Regions from separate parts of the Ponticoccus sp. (in: a-proteobacteria) genome, predicted to be linked through region 1. Evidence: riboswitches for the same ligand, from Rfam matches in the RefSeq annotation. Region 1 holds a riboswitch; the other holds the start of a gene.
What was found. A riboswitch is a leader RNA that binds a small molecule or an ion and turns the genes downstream of it on or off. The one in region 1 is predicted to bind cobalamin.

Region 1 (7,314 bases):
CATCGGGCCGATGTCGGCGATCTATCAGGCGCGGTTCATGCGCTATCTTCAGGCCCGGGGCCTTGCCGATACGCAGGGACGCCATGTCTGGGGTGTGTTTGGCGATGGCGAGATGGACGAGCCGGAATCCATCGGCGCGCTGACCCTCGCGGCCCGCGAAGAGCTGGACAACCTTACCTTCGTGGTCAACTGCAACCTGCAGCGGCTTGACGGGCCGGTGCGTGGCAACGGCCAGATCATCCAGGAACTTGAGTCGCTTTTCGTCGGTGCGGGATGGAATGTGATCAAGGTGCTCTGGGGCTCGGAGTGGGACAACCTCTTTGCCCGTGACAGCGAAAGCGTCCTGCTGCGCCGCTTTGCCGAAACCGTGGACGGCGAGTATCAGACTCTCGGCTCGCGCGATGGCGACTACAATCGGGCCAGGTTCTTCGATGCGGATCCGGCAACGGCGGCGCTGGTGGCGCATATGTCGGATGACGAGATTCACCGCCTGAAGCGCGGCGGCCACGATCTCAAGAAACTGCACGCCGCCTTTGCCTCTGCCAAGGCGCACAAGGGGCGCCCGACCGTCATCCTGACCAAGACCAAGAAGGGCTACGGCATGGGCGGCGCCGGTGAATCGCGAATGATCGCCCATCAGGCCAAGAAGCTGGACATCGAGGCGCTCAAGGCCTTCCGCGACCGTTTCGACCTGCCCCTGACGGACAAGTCGGTGGAGGCGCTGGAATTCTTCCACCCCGGCGACAACAGCCCCGAAGTAACCTATCTCAAGGATCGCCGCAGGACGCTTGGCGGGTATCTGCCGCGCCGGCCCGGTCACGCGGATTCCCCTGCCCCGCCCCGCCCCGCCCTGGCCGGCTTCGCGAAATTCGCGACCCAGGCCGACGGCAAGGAAATGTCGACCACGATGGCAGCGGTCCGCATGATGAGCGGGCTGTTGCGCGACAAGGCCTTCGGCCCGCGCCTTGTGCCGATCGTCGCTGACGAGGCGCGCACCTTCGGCATGGACAACCTGTTCCGGCAGGTGGGCATCTATGCGCCCAACGGCCAGAAATATGAGCCCGAAGACGCGGATTCGATGCTGTTCTACAAGGAAACAGCCGATGGCCAGCTTCTGGAGGAAGGCATCACCGAGGCGGGCGCGCTCAGCTCCTGGACCGCGGCGGCAACGGCCTATTCCACGCATGGCACCGAATTGCTGCCGATCTACATCTACTATTCGATGTTCGGCTTCCAGCGGGTTGGCGACCTGATCTGGGCGGCGGCCGATCAGCGCGCGCGTGGCTTCCTGCTGGGGGCAACCGCCGGGCGCACCACGCTGTCGGGTGAAGGGCTTCAGCACCAGGACGGTTCCAGCCACCTTGCCGCCGCCGCGATCCCCAACTGCCGCGCCTACGACCCCTGCTATGCCTATGAACTGGCGGTGATCATGGACCACGGCATGACGCGCATGCTGGACGAGAAACGCGACGAGTTCTTCTACATCACCGTCATGAATGAGAACTATGCCCAGCCCAGCATGCCGCAGGGGGTCGAGGGCGACATCATCAAGGGCATGTACCGGCTTGGGGGCCATGACCGCGATGGGCCGCGGGTGCGGCTGCTGGGCTCTGGCACGATCCTGCGCGAGGTCATTGCCGCCGCAGAGATCCTGCAGGGCTTCGGCATCGCCAGCGATCTCTACTCGGTCACCTCCTTCAGCGAGCTGGCCCGCGATGCAGCCGAAGCCGAACGGCAGGGTCGGCTTGGCAATCGGGCGATTTCGCATGTGGAACACATGATTGGCGGCGACGCACCGGTCATCGCGGCCAGCGACTATGTCCGCGCGGTTCCGGCCCAGATCGCCCCCTATCTCGACACCCGGATGACCATTCTCGGCACCGATGGCTTCGGTCGCTCTGCCAACCGCGCCGCGCTGCGCCGTTTCTTCGAGGTGGATCGCCAGCACGTCGCCCTGGCTGCAATCGAGGCATTGGTGCGCAGGGGCGAGATCGGGGCATCGGTGCTGGCGCAGGCCATCGGTGACCTGGGCATCGACCCGGCCGCCGATGCGCCCTGGCGGATGTGAGGGCGGCCAGATGAACACCACGGTCGAAATCCATGTCCCGGACATCGGCGATTTCTACGATGTCCCGATCATCGAGATCCCGGTCGCCGTTGGCGATACGGTCTGCGTGGATGACACGCTTGTCGTTCTCGAGTCCGACAAGGCGACGCTGGACGTACCCAGCCCGCGTATCGGCACAATCGCCGAGTTGAAGGTCGCCGAGGGCGACCGGGTCAGCAAGGGCAGCCTTGTTCTGTTGATGGAGATTGCCGCCGCGCCAGAGCCCGCGCCCCCGGTGGCGCCGCAAGCGGCGGAAACAGCGCGCGCCGCGCCGGGCGGAGGCCCTGTGGAACCCGGCGCGGTGTCGCATCCGGCGCCCCTGCCCCCGCCGGTCCCGATGCCGATGCCGATGCCGGTGTCGGCACTCCCGGCGCCGGGCACAGACAAGGGCGGCAAGCCCTCACATGCCTCGCCGTCCGTCCGCAAGCTGGCGCGAACACTGGGTGTGGCCATCGACGAGGTGCCCGCCACGGGGCGGAAGAACCGCATCACCCGCGACGATGTCGAGGCCTTCGTCAAGACACGCCTGACCACACCGCCATCCAAGGCCGGACAGGGGACCGCCCTGCCGGATCTGCCCGACTGGCCAAATCCGGATTTCGCCGTGTTCGGCCCGATCGAACGCATGCCCCTGTCCCGCATCGCGCGGATTTCCGGGCCAAGCCTGACCCGCAACGCGATGCTGATCCCGCATGTCTGCAACTTCGACAAGGCCGACGTCAGCGATCTTGAGGACTTCCGCAAACGGCTCAACACCGAAGCCGGCCCAGAGGATGCGCGGATCACCATGCTGGCCTTTGCGGTCAAGGCCACGGTCTGTGCATTGAAGGCCCATCCGCGCTTCAACGCGTCGCTCGACGGCGACGACATCGTGCTCAAGCACTATTGGAACATCGGCGTCGCGGCGGACACCCCCGATGGTCTTGTCGTGCCGGTCATCAAGGAAGCCGACCGAAAGGGCCTGCGCGAGATTGCCGCGGAAATGGCCTCTCTTGCTGCCAGCGCGCGGCAGGGCAGGCTGAAACGCGACGACATGCAGGGGGCGACATTCACGATTTCCTCGCTGGGCGGGGTCGGTGGCACGGGATTCACGCCCATCATCAACGCGCCGGAAGTGGCCATCCTGGGGATGACCCGCGCCGAAACCCAGCCGGTCTGGAACGGCTCTGCCTTCCAGCCGCGTTTGATCCAGCCACTGAGCCTGAGCTGGGATCACCGGGTCGTGGACGGGGTCGCGGCCGCGCGTTTCCTGCGCCACGTCTCCGAGGTCATGGGCGACCTTCGCAGACTGTCCGTCTGATCGCTGACCGGGCGGGTGCGGCGCCAGCCCGGCTTGGCGCCGCCCCTGCCCCGCCAAGCGGCAGGCCCGGGGCGGATCGGCGCAGGCGGCGCCAATCCGGGCCACGGGTCCGCACGATCATCAAGGGGCGCGGTTCAATGGAACAGGCGCAAATCGGCCCTGCGCCGCGCCATCAGTCGACGCCGGGATGCGGCTAGGGTGCGGGCCAGCGATCATCGTGGATCACGCTGTCAAGCGCCAGCCTCTTGCGCCAGCCCCGGGCTTCAAGTTCGGGCTTCGGATAAAGCGCGTCGACGTATCCCGCGCAGAGATAGGCCACGATTTCAACGTGGTCCGGGATGCCAAGCAGGCCGCGAAGGTCGTCTGGTCGAAAGATCGAGACCCAGCCGATACCCACCCCTTCCGCGCGGGCGGCCAGCCAGAGGTTCTGAACGGCGCAGACCGTCGAATAGAGATCCATGTCGGCATTGTGGGTTCGGCCCAGAACCACCTTTCCGCCCCGGGTCCGGTCGCAGGTCACGCAGATATTCAGCGGAGCGGTCAGGATCCCTTCCAGCTTCAGCGACCGGTACAGGGCCTTGCGGTCGCCGTCGAACATCTCTTGCGCCTCGGCATTGGCGCGCAGGAAGGCCGCGTGGACATCGGCGCGAAGGTCCGGGTCACGGATCAGAAGGAAATCCCAGGGCTGCATGAAGCCGACCGAGGGCGCCGCATGCGCGGCTGCAAGAATGCGCCGGAGGGCTGCCGGGTCGATGGGGTCGGGGCGGAACTCGTTCCGCACGTCGCGGCGCGCGTCGATGATATCGTAGAGCGCCTGACGTTCCCGGTCGTCGAAGCGGCGGGCGGGCTGCGGAACCACGGGTTCGGCGGATAATTCGGGGGGCATCTTGGACCTCGCACAGTTCAAAGCGCCGCGGGCTCCACCCCGAAACGCAATGACATCAGGCCGGTCTTCTGGCTCCGGATCCTCTCGCCATGGCGCCTTCCCGGGCCTTGCCGCCCAGTGGCCTCTGCCTGACGATCCCCGTTACAGCGGCGGGCCCGCGCCGGACTTGCACCGGCTTCCCGATTCTCCCCCAAAGAGGGCACCTGATGCCGCCCTTATCCCGCGGGCACATGCGGCTCGCAAACAGAATTTCGCCCTCGAAAGCCCTGTGGCCCGCCCGGCGGCGGCCTTGCAGACATCGGGCGCAGCCTGAGCCCGGCCAATGGTATCGCGCTGGCCCTGGCAGATGCGCCACCGCGATAAAGACCCGTGGCCCGGGGGGCGCTGCGCCCCCCCGGGCCACGGGATTTTCGATCATGCCGCTGCCCTCTTCCATCCTCGCAAGGCAGGGCCGCCAGGGCGCTGCGGGGCGCGCCGGGTGCCGCGAGCAGGGACCCTGCCAGACAGCCGGGCTGCGGCAAGGGCACGATCCGCCCCAAGCGCCTTCTGCCGGGGAAAGATCGCACCATCGGCGGTCAACCGTGGTTTCGGGCCATCGCTATCCTCCCAGAAGCCGTGGCAGCCAGAGGGTCAGCGCCGGAAAGGCCAGCAACAGCCCCACGCGCAGCAGTTCGGCCGCGAAGAAAGGCGCCACACCCTTGAAGGTCTCGATCATCGGCGTGTCCTTGGCCAGCGCCGAGATGATGAAGACGTTCATCCCCACGGGCGGCGTGATCAGCCCCAACTCGACCACGATCAGGGCAAGGATCCCGAACCAGACCTTCAGCTCCTCAGTGCTCATGCCAAAGCCCGACCCCTCGGCCCCCTGGTAGAGGCCGCCGTTGATCTCCAGCAGCATCGGCCAGAAGAAGGGAATGACCAGCAGGATCATCGACAGGCTGTCCATCAGACAGCCCAGCAGGATCAGCGCGAGCAAGAGCAGGATCAAGACCATCATCGGCGCCATGCCGCTTTCGGCGATCCAGGTGGCTGCCTGCTGCGGCAGGCCGATGCGCGACATGAAGATCTTCATCAGCTCCGCGCCCAGCAGGATCAGGTAGATCATGCCGGATGTGCGCGCGGTCGCCTTGAGCGCCGCGACGGTCGCTCCGAGGCCCAGTCGTCCCTTGGCCGCGCCGTAGAGCCACACGAGGAACACGCCGACCGCAGCCGCCGGGGTGGGATTGAAAAAGCCCGCGTAGATACCGCCCAGCACCAGCCCGAAGATCACCATCACCGGCAGCAGGCCCAGCGTGGCGCGCAGGAATTCGGAGCGGGTCGAGGCGCCGCCCGGCGGGCCCGCCTCGGGGCGGATGGTGACGTAAAGGGCGATGGTCAGGATAAAGAGGATCACCGCCAGAATGCCCGGCAGCAGGGCCGCCGCGAACATGGTGACGATGTTCGCCTCTACGATGACCGCGTAGACGATAAGCACGACCGAGGGCGGGATCAGGATGCCCAGCACGCCGCCCGCCGCCAGCGATCCGGTCGCCAGGGCGCCGGAATAGTTGTAGCGCTTCAGTTCGGGCAGCGCGACCTTCCCCATGGTCGAGGCGGTGGCCAGCGACGATCCGCAGACCGACCCGAACCCGGCGCAGCCGGCGATGGCGGCCATCGCGGTGCCGCCGCGCATCCAGCCCAGCCAGGCGTTCGCGCCCCGGAACAGCGCCTGGCTCAGGCCCGCGCCGGTCGCCAGTTCTCCCATCAGGATGAACATCGGCACGACCGACAGGTCGTAGATCGAGAACTGGCCGTAGCCCAGCGTCTTGAGCTGGCTCAACAGCAGGGCGGGACCGTTCAGCAGCGCGATACCGGCACCGCCGACGAGGATCATGGAATAGGCAATGGGAATGCGGATGGCGATCAGGACGATCAGGATCACCAGCGCCAGGATGCCCAGCGTGATCGGATCGGTCATGCGCGCACCTCCCGGCCGGCTTCGACCAGCGTGACCAGCGCGGTCGCCACCAGCAGCGCCAGCGAGACCAGGATGGGCATGAAGCCCCACCAGATCGGCACCTGCAGGATGGCGGTGACATAGCCGTAGGTCTTCTGATCGATCATGCCCAGCGACATCCGCCAGACCAGCAGCGCCGCGAAGCCGAAGGCCAGAAGCGAGGCCAGCGCCCGCAAGGCGGCCAGCACCCGGGTCGGTGCGCGGGCGGTGAAGATGTCGGCCGTGACGTTGGCGTCGGTCAGCTGGCAATAGGGCAGGAAGGCGAAAACGGCGATCGCGATCCCGATTTCGGTCAGCTCGAAATCACCGGAAAAAGGCCGGCCGACGATGCCGCCCAGGACCGTGAAGACATTGATTGCCACGACCGCCAGCAGCACGAGGCCGCCCAGCAACGCCCAGATCGTGGCCAGACGCGCGACCGCAGCGGAAAATCCGCTGCGGCCCACGGTTTCGGATCTGAACATCAGTTCCCCGCGCCTTCGGTGTTCTGTTCGATCAGGTCACGCGCGGTCTGGACCAGGGCTTCGCCGTCGACGCCCTTGCCCGACATGTCGTCGACCCAGCGCTGCACCACCGGTTCGAGCGCCTGCTGGAACGCGGCGGTTTCTTCCTCGGTCAGGGTCACATGGGTGTTGCCCGCCTCGGTCGCCACCCCGATCCCGTGCTCGTCGATGGCGCGCCAGATCCGGCCCACCTCGGCCGCCCATTCGCGGTTCGACGCATCGCGGAATGCCTTCTGCACGTCCTCGGGCAGGCTGTTCCAGCGGTTCTGGTTCATCGACACCTGGAAGGTCGTGGTGCCGAAGCGGGTCTTGTCGTGGCCCTCGATCTGGTAGTCCGTCTGGTCCTGGATCTTGAGCGCGGGAATGATCTCCCACGGGATGAAGGCGCCGTCGACGACCTTCTTGGACAGCGACTGCGGCAGGTCCGGCACCGGCATGGACACCGGCGAGGCGCCAAGCGCCTCGATCACCCAGGCGCCGGTGCGCGTGGGAATGCGCAACTTCAGGCCGGCCATGTCCTCT
Region 2 (7,314 bases), on a different contig from region 1:
GGGGTGGGGAAGCCGCGTCATGCCATCACCCCGTCTTCGGCGCGAGGACCGCAGAGCGCATAGCTGCCATCGGCCGCGACACGCAGGCCGTAATCGGCTTCGGCGCTTTCCTGGCTGACCAGTCCGGTCAGCACGTCGCGCACCACGTGTTCAGGGTCGCGGTCGACGGGGTTGCCATACCCTGCGCCGCCGGGGGTCAGCATGACCAGGCGCTGATCGCCCGGAATGACCTGTTCGCCCTTCGGGTTGAGCCGTGTTCCGTCCGACAGGGTCAGCACGCCGGGCGCGCCGTTCATTCCGCCCTCCCGGCCGCGCGCCGGATGGTTGATGCGGTCAAGCGCGGCGAACAGGGAAATCGGCGCCTCCTCGCTGCTGGACAGTTCCAGCACCTGGCCCAGGCCGCCGCGATAGCGCCCCGGCCCGCTCGAGTCCTGGCGGTATTCGCGTTTCCAGATGATCAGCGGCGACACGCTTTCGGTGATCTCGACCAGCGACCCCATCACGCCGCTTGGGAAGGCCGTGGCCGACAGGCCGTCCTTGGTCGGACGCGCGCCGGTGCCGCCGTTGTGGACCAGTTCGGTCGCGAAGCGGGTCTTGCCGGGCGTTGCACTGACCGCATAGCCGCCGCGCAGCGGCAGGTCCCACAGGCAGCAGGCGCCTTCGGCGGGGGCCAGACCCGGGCGAGCCTTGTGCAGACAGCCGAACACCACATCGGGCAGCAACTGGCCGACGACGTGGCGCATGGCGACCGGCACCGGGTACTGCGCATTGACGATGGTGTTTTCCGGCGCGGTGATCCTCAGCGGCTCCAGCGAGCCGGCGTTGTTGGGGATGTCCGGCGCGATGGCGCATTTCAGCGCGAAGCAGGAATAGGCGCTGGCATAGTTCAGCGGGCAGTTGATGCCCTTGCTCGAAAGACCCGACGTGCCGGTGAAATCGACGGTGATCTCGCCGCCGCGGATGGTCATCGTGGCTTCGAGATCCAGCGGCTTGTCGTAGCCGTCGACGCGCATGGTGTTGTGATAGACACCCTCCGGCAGGGCGCGGATCAGGTCGTTGGTGCGCTGGCGCGAGGTTTCGACGATGTAGTCCGAGATATCTTCCAGCGTGGTGATGCCGACATCGCCCATGCATTCCGACAGGCGACGGCTGCCGCATTCAACGCAGGCCATCAGCGCGTAAAGGTCGCCCTCGACCTCGATCGGCACCCGGCTGTTGGCTTTCAGGATGCGGATGAAATTGGTGTCCAGCCGCCCGGCATCGACCAGCTTGAAGATCGGCACGAACAGGCCTTCGTCCAGCACGTCGGTGCCGTCAGGGCCGAAGCCCAGGCCGCCGAGATCGGCAAGGTGGCTGGTGCAGGAGGTGAACCCGATCAGTTTGCCCTCGTGGAAGCAGGGACGCACCAGCATGAAGTCGTTGAGGTGGCCGGCTGCCTTCCAAGGGTCGTTGGTCAGATAGATGTCGTCGGGGTGCATGTCTTCCAGCGGGAATTCCTCGAGGAAGAAACTGACCGATTCCGCCATCGTGTTGACATGGCCGGGGGTGCCGGTAACCGCCTGCGCGATCATCCGGCCCCGGATGTCGAATATCCCGGCGGAAAGGTCGCCCGATTCCCGCACGATGGGGTTGAAGGCGGTCCGCATGAGCGTCTGTGCCTGCTCTTCGACGATGGCGATCAGCCGGTTCCACAGGATCTGGCGTTCGATTTCGTTCAGTTCGCGGGCCATGTTCAAACCTTTTCAAGCACGAGGTTGGATTTGCTGTCGATCCGGCCTGTGAAGGCGGCGGTGACGAAGGTCGTGGTCTGCGGTTCGGCGACCAGGGCCGGGCCCTGGAAGCTTGCGCCCGCAGCCAGGTCGGGGCGCCAGTAGATCGGCACGTCCCGGTAGTCGTGGTCCGCAGGAAGGAAGACCGAGCGGTCGCCGATCGCGGCGGCGTCGAAGGCGGTCCCGTCGGCCTGTCGCGGTTCGGCCGGCTCCTGCGCGGTCGAGACGACGATGGACCAGGACAGGATCTCGATGTCGCGTTCCGGGATGGTACGGCTGAACAGTCGCGTATAGCCGGCCTCGTAATCGGCCCTGATCTGCGCAACGTCCTTTTCGGTCAGCGTGCCCGCCGGCACCGGCACCTGGATTTCGTGGCCCTGACCGACGTAGCGCATGTAGGCGGTGCGGGTCTCGACCAGGTCGGCTTCGGGCTCGCCGCTGCGGACGATGCCGCGTGCCTCGGAGGAAATCTCGTCCAGAACCGCGTTCGCGCCGTTCAGGTCGAACTGGTCCAGCGTCATGTAGCGGCTGCGCACCACCTCGTAGGCGATGGGGGCGCGCAGGAAGCCGACGGCAGAGCCGACGCTGCAGTTGGCCGGCACGATGACGCGCCCCACGCCCAGCTTTTCGGCCATGCGGACCGCATGCAGGGGGCCGCCGCCGCCAAAGGCGATCATGGTGTAGCGCGACAGGTCCGCACCATGTTCGACCGAATGGATGCGCGCGGCATTCGCCATGTTCTCTTCGACCATCTCGGTTATGCCGAGCGCCGCTTCGGAGGTGCTGACATCCAGCGGGTCGCCGACATCGCCCTTGATGGCGGTCCTGGCGGCGTCGACATCCAGATGCATCCGCCCTTCGGCGAAGGTTTCAGGGTCGATCCGCCCCAGCACCACATTGGCATCCGTCACGGTCGGCTTGACGCCGCCCTTGCCATAGCAGGCAGCCCCGGGCACCGAGCCGGCGCTTTCCGGCCCGATCGCCAGACGGCGCATGGTGTCGACATCGGCGATGGATCCGCCACCGGCCCCAATCTCGATCATCTCGACCACCGGGATCCGCACCGGCATGCCGCTGCCCTTCTGGAACCGGGCCGCGCGCGCGATCTCGAAGTTGCGTGCGGTCTGGGGAAGGTAGTCGTCGATCAGGCAGATCTTCGCGGTGGTGCCGCCCATGTCGAAGGACACAACCCGGTCTTCTTCCAGGCTGGCGGCAATGCGGCTGGCAAGCACCGCGCCGCCGCTGGGGCCGGATTCGACAAGGCGGATCGGATAGCGGATGGCAGCCTCCAGCGTGGTCATGCCCCCGCCCGAGGTCATCAGGAACAGCGGGCAGACAAAGCCGTTGTCGGCCAGCGTCTTTTCCAGCGCCCGCAGATAGCGGGCCATGATCGGCTGCACGTAGGAATTGCAGACGGTGGTCATGAAGCGCTCGTATTCGCGCACTTCGGGGCAGACGTCCGACGACAGCGTGATCTCTGCCGTGCAGCCGGCGTCGATCAGCAGAGCGCGCACGGCCTGCTCGTGGGCCGGATTGGCATAGGAATGCAGCAGGCCCACGGCGACCGCCTCGATGCCCAGGCGGTTCAGTTCGGCGGCCAGTTCGGTGACGCGGGCGCGGTCGAGCGGCAGCAGGACATTGCCGCGCACATCCATCCGCTCGGTCACCGTGAAGCGCAGATCGCGCGGCACCAGCGGCGCCGGCTTTTCCAGCTGCAGATCGAACTGATCGTAGCGGGATTCATATGCGATTTCGAGGCTGTCGCGGAAGCCCTCGGTCGTGATCAGCGCGGTCCTGGCGCCCTTGCGCTCGATCAGCGCATTTGTGGCCAGGGTGGTGCCATGGACGAAGATATCGATATCGCTGGGGGCCAGCCCCGACTGCTCGCGAACGATGGTCACACCCGCCATGATGCCACGTTCGGGCTGCTCCAGATCGGTCGGCACCTTGGCCGTGAACATGCCCTTGGGCGTTTCCAGCACCACATCGGTGAAGGTGCCGCCGATATCAGCTGCCAGACGTGTCTTGGTCTTTGCGTGGGTCATGGGAACTGCACTCCGTTTGCCTTGACGGTTAAGTGTCACGGGCCGTCTAGTGAGGGAAACGAAACGTTTTTTTACCGCTATCGATTATTTCGATAGTCCCGTGTCGGGGCATTGAGGCATGGGTGCAGAGCGACCGCCGGGCCGGTTTCGCGGCCTTTCCCAAGCACGGCGGGTGTTGCGGATGTCGGCGCGGATCCCCCCCGGGTCGTGCGGGCTCTGGTCGCGGCGCGGGATATCGGTCTTTGGCCTTTCGGCCCGCCGGGGTGCAAAGCGGCTGGTCCCCGGATTGGCCCGGGCGCCGGGATTGCTGCTCTGGTGGCCGACAGGACCGGGCCCGCCAGGGTTGGCCGGGACCTCGATGTCAAGGTCGGCGGCGAGCAGATGCGCGGCTGTTGCGCGGGGCCGGGACCGTGCGGCGCGGCCTGCTTGTCCGCCCGTGCCGGGATGGGCCTTCAGCGGCCCGGACATGGTCCACCAGCGTGAACCGACCGCCCGGGGCGCCAAGCGGGGTGCCGCCGGTTGACGGGTCTCGGGTTACGGCGCGCGCTTCACAAGCGAGGGCCGGTCGGTCGTCCTTGGCAAATGCTTCCGCAAGGCGCCCCCTGTTCGCTCAGGCAGAGGAGGCCTTCAGGGCTACGGCTTTCCTGCGGCGGCGGCCCCTGCGTGAGGGTTCAATGCGGCAGGCGGTAGGACCGTCGGGCCTGCGCGCCGCCGCGCCTCTGCCGCTTTGGCATCGCAAGGGGCAATGGCGTCAGCGGCGCTTCCAGTGAGCGTGTCAGAAGTCTGCAGAATTCCGCCACGGCCGGCGAGTGGCCCATGAACGGAGCGGCCTTGTCAAAGGCGCCCCGCGCGGCCTGCAGATAATCCGCATTGCCCGGCAAGCCCGCGATCCATTGCATATAGCCAAGCTGCCCCATTTGCCGCGCCTCGTCGGCTGGCATCTCTCCGGTGTCGAGTTGAAGGATCGTGCGTTCCAGTGTCATTGCGCCCTCCGCGCAGGGGAGGGCGCATGAACGGAGGCGGCGATGTCCACAGGGCCGTCAGGTCCATATGTCGTCTCTCCAGTCCCAGAGCGCCCCGCCCGGGTTAAGGTGACTGCGGTGCGCAACAGCACGCACCGGAGATGGCAGGTCTCCTGACTTGCGGGTCGCCGCTTTCCCGAACCTTCCCGAACCGCTTCGGTTCAGTGGTGTTCTTCGGGGTCGCTCGCCGCTCACAGTTGCGGGGGCAGTTGCGGAGTTGGGTCAAGGCCCTCACCGCATTCCCTTTTAAACCGGCCCTTTCAGGCCGGTCACCATCGCCTTCTGCATTGCAGAATTCCGGGCAAAAGTCGAGTGGAATTGCCAATGGCGGCCATTACGGCGCTTGCCGTCCAGCGGGGTGTTTCCCCTGTCAGCCCCCAGGCCAGACCGCGCCTTGCCCGCCCGGGGGATGCGCCGGAGGCTCCGCTGCCGGACATGCCTTGGGTCGGCGACCTGCCCCCTGATGCGAACCGGAAGGCGGGCGCCTGTGCCGCCTTCGTTCGCGATGCCCGTGCCCGCAGTTCGTCTTCCGGCGCGGGGGGTGCCCCGGACCGGAGAAGCGCGTTGGCGATGCCCGGGCGCTTCGGGGTCCGGCGGTCGAGGACGGTCACGGGATGGATCCGGCACCGCGACCGTCGCTTGCCGTGCCTGCCCGGACGCGACGCCGACGGTGCCGCGCAACCCGGCGATCAACAGCCCGTATCCGGGGGTAAGGTCGACGCGCGAAAGCAGCGCCCCGGCCTCCGGTGAACCGGATCGAGTGCGCCGCGCCCCCGTCCGTCAGGGCCGGTCAGAAGCCGACCTGATCCGCCCCCTTCAGGTGCAGGATCTCGCGCGCCTCGTCCGGGGTTGCCAGTTCCAGCCCCAGCCCCTCGATGATCTGGCGGGCCTTCGTCACCTGCTCGGCGTTGCTGCGCGCCAGTTGCCCCGGTCCGGCCCAGAGCGAATCCTCCAGCCCGACGCGGATATTGCCGCCCATGGCCGCCGCCATCGCCGCGATGGGCAGCTGGTTCTTGCCCGCGCCCAGAACCGACCACTGGTACTGGTCGCCGAACAGCCGGTCCGCCGTGCGCTTCATGTGCATGACGTCGTCGGGATGCGCGCCGATGCCGCCCATCAGGCCAAAGACCGTCTGGATGAACAGCGGCGCCTTGACCAGTCCGGCGTCGAGGAAGTGCTTGAGGTTATAGAGATGCGCCGTGTCGTAGCATTCGAACTCGAACCGGGTGCCGAGCGGTCCGAGCGTCGTCAGGATGTATTCGATCTGGCCGAAGCTGTTGTTGAAGATGATGTTCTTGTTGCCGAGGTAGTCGCGTTCCCACTGGTGTTTGGGGTTCGGAAAGCGCTTGAGCATCGGGAAGAGGCCGAAGTTCATCGACCCCATGTTCAGAGAGGCGACCTCGGGGCGGTGCGTTTCCGCCGGGCGGACGCGTTCCTCGATGGTCATGGTGGGCGCGCCGCCGGTGGTGATGTTCACCACGCAGTCCGAGGCCTGCTTGATCACGCCGAGGAAGGGCGCGAAGGCCTCGGGCGACTGGTCGGGGCTGCCGTCCTCGGGGTTGCGGGCGTGCAGGTGCACGATGGCCGCGCCCGCCTTGGCCGCGCCGATGGCGGCGTCGGCGATTTCCGAGGCCGTCACCGGCAGGTGTTCGGACATCGAGGGCGTGTGGATCGCGCCGGTCACGGCGCAGGTGATGATGACCTTGCGGGGTTTCGCCATGGTCTGGGGCTCCTTCAGGATTGTTCGGATGCAAGGTGCCGGCGCAGGGCGGCAAGGCGCGCGTCACGCCTGTCCTGCCGGGCGCGGATGGTCTCGGGGCTGCGGTCCTGTGGCCATGTTGCGGCGATCTTCTCGGCGTTGTCGACGGAAAAGACCTCCGGTCCCGCCGGTTCCTCGGCCAAACGCGCGTAGAAGCCGCCGTAGCGGGTGGCGTAGTCGATGATGCCGCCGGGGGCGTTCAGGTCGATGGTCTCGATCGGCCCCATCAGCGCCCATCGCAGGCCCAGCCCGTCCTTGATGGTGGCGTCCAGCCCCTCGACGCTGACGACGCCCTCACCCAAGAGCCGCAGCGCTTCGCCCAGCAGGGCGCCCTGCAGGCGGTTCAAGACAAAGCCGTCGCGCTCGCGGGTCATGCGCACCGGCACCTGCCCGATATCGCGGTAGAGCGCTTCGGCGCGGTCCATGGTCTCTGTCGCGGTCCATGGCGCGGGGCAAAGCTCGACCACCGGGACAAGATGCGGCGGGTTCACCGGGTGCCCGACGAGGCAGCGGTGCCGGTGTTCAAGCCCCTCGGTAAAGCGCGAGGCGACGATGGCGGAGGTCGAGGAGGCGATGATCGCGCCGGGCGGGGTGGCCGCGTCGAGCCGGGCGAAGAGGTCGGTCTTGACCTCGATCTTCTCGGGCCCGTTCTCCTGCACGAAGCTGACGCCCGCGACCGCCTCTTCCAGCGTGGGACAGGTGCGGATGCGGGTCAGCGT

Region 2: it holds a riboswitch for cobalamin, as region 1 does, so the genes downstream of both, ACN5KJ_RS17955 (hypothetical protein) here and bluB (5,6-dimethylbenzimidazole synthase) in region 1, are expected to answer to the same signal.

What each region holds. Positions count from the first base shown of each region.
Region 1 is NZ_JBLXGL010000014.1:87,701-95,014, forward strand. It holds gene mdeB (alpha-ketoglutarate dehydrogenase) at 1-2,068, shown strand, start outside; gene ACN5KJ_RS19180 (2-oxo acid dehydrogenase subunit E2) at 2,079-3,407, shown strand; gene bluB (5,6-dimethylbenzimidazole synthase) at 3,601-4,293, opposite strand; cobalamin riboswitch at 4,334-4,515, opposite strand; gene ACN5KJ_RS19190 (TRAP transporter large permease) at 4,892-6,250, opposite strand; gene ACN5KJ_RS19195 (TRAP transporter small permease) at 6,247-6,753, opposite strand; gene ACN5KJ_RS19200 (TRAP transporter substrate-binding protein) at 6,753-7,314, opposite strand, start outside.
Region 2 is NZ_JBLXGL010000012.1:139,442-146,755, reverse strand. It holds gene ACN5KJ_RS17970 (trans-sulfuration enzyme family protein) at 1-21, opposite strand, end outside; gene ACN5KJ_RS17965 (hydantoinase B/oxoprolinase family protein) at 18-1,730, opposite strand; gene ACN5KJ_RS17960 (hydantoinase/oxoprolinase family protein) at 1,733-3,814, opposite strand; gene ACN5KJ_RS17955 (hypothetical protein) at 4,486-4,797, opposite strand; cobalamin riboswitch at 4,922-5,128, opposite strand; gene ACN5KJ_RS17950 (3-keto-5-aminohexanoate cleavage protein) at 5,627-6,556, opposite strand; gene ACN5KJ_RS17945 (3-hydroxyacyl-CoA dehydrogenase) at 6,571-7,314, opposite strand, start outside.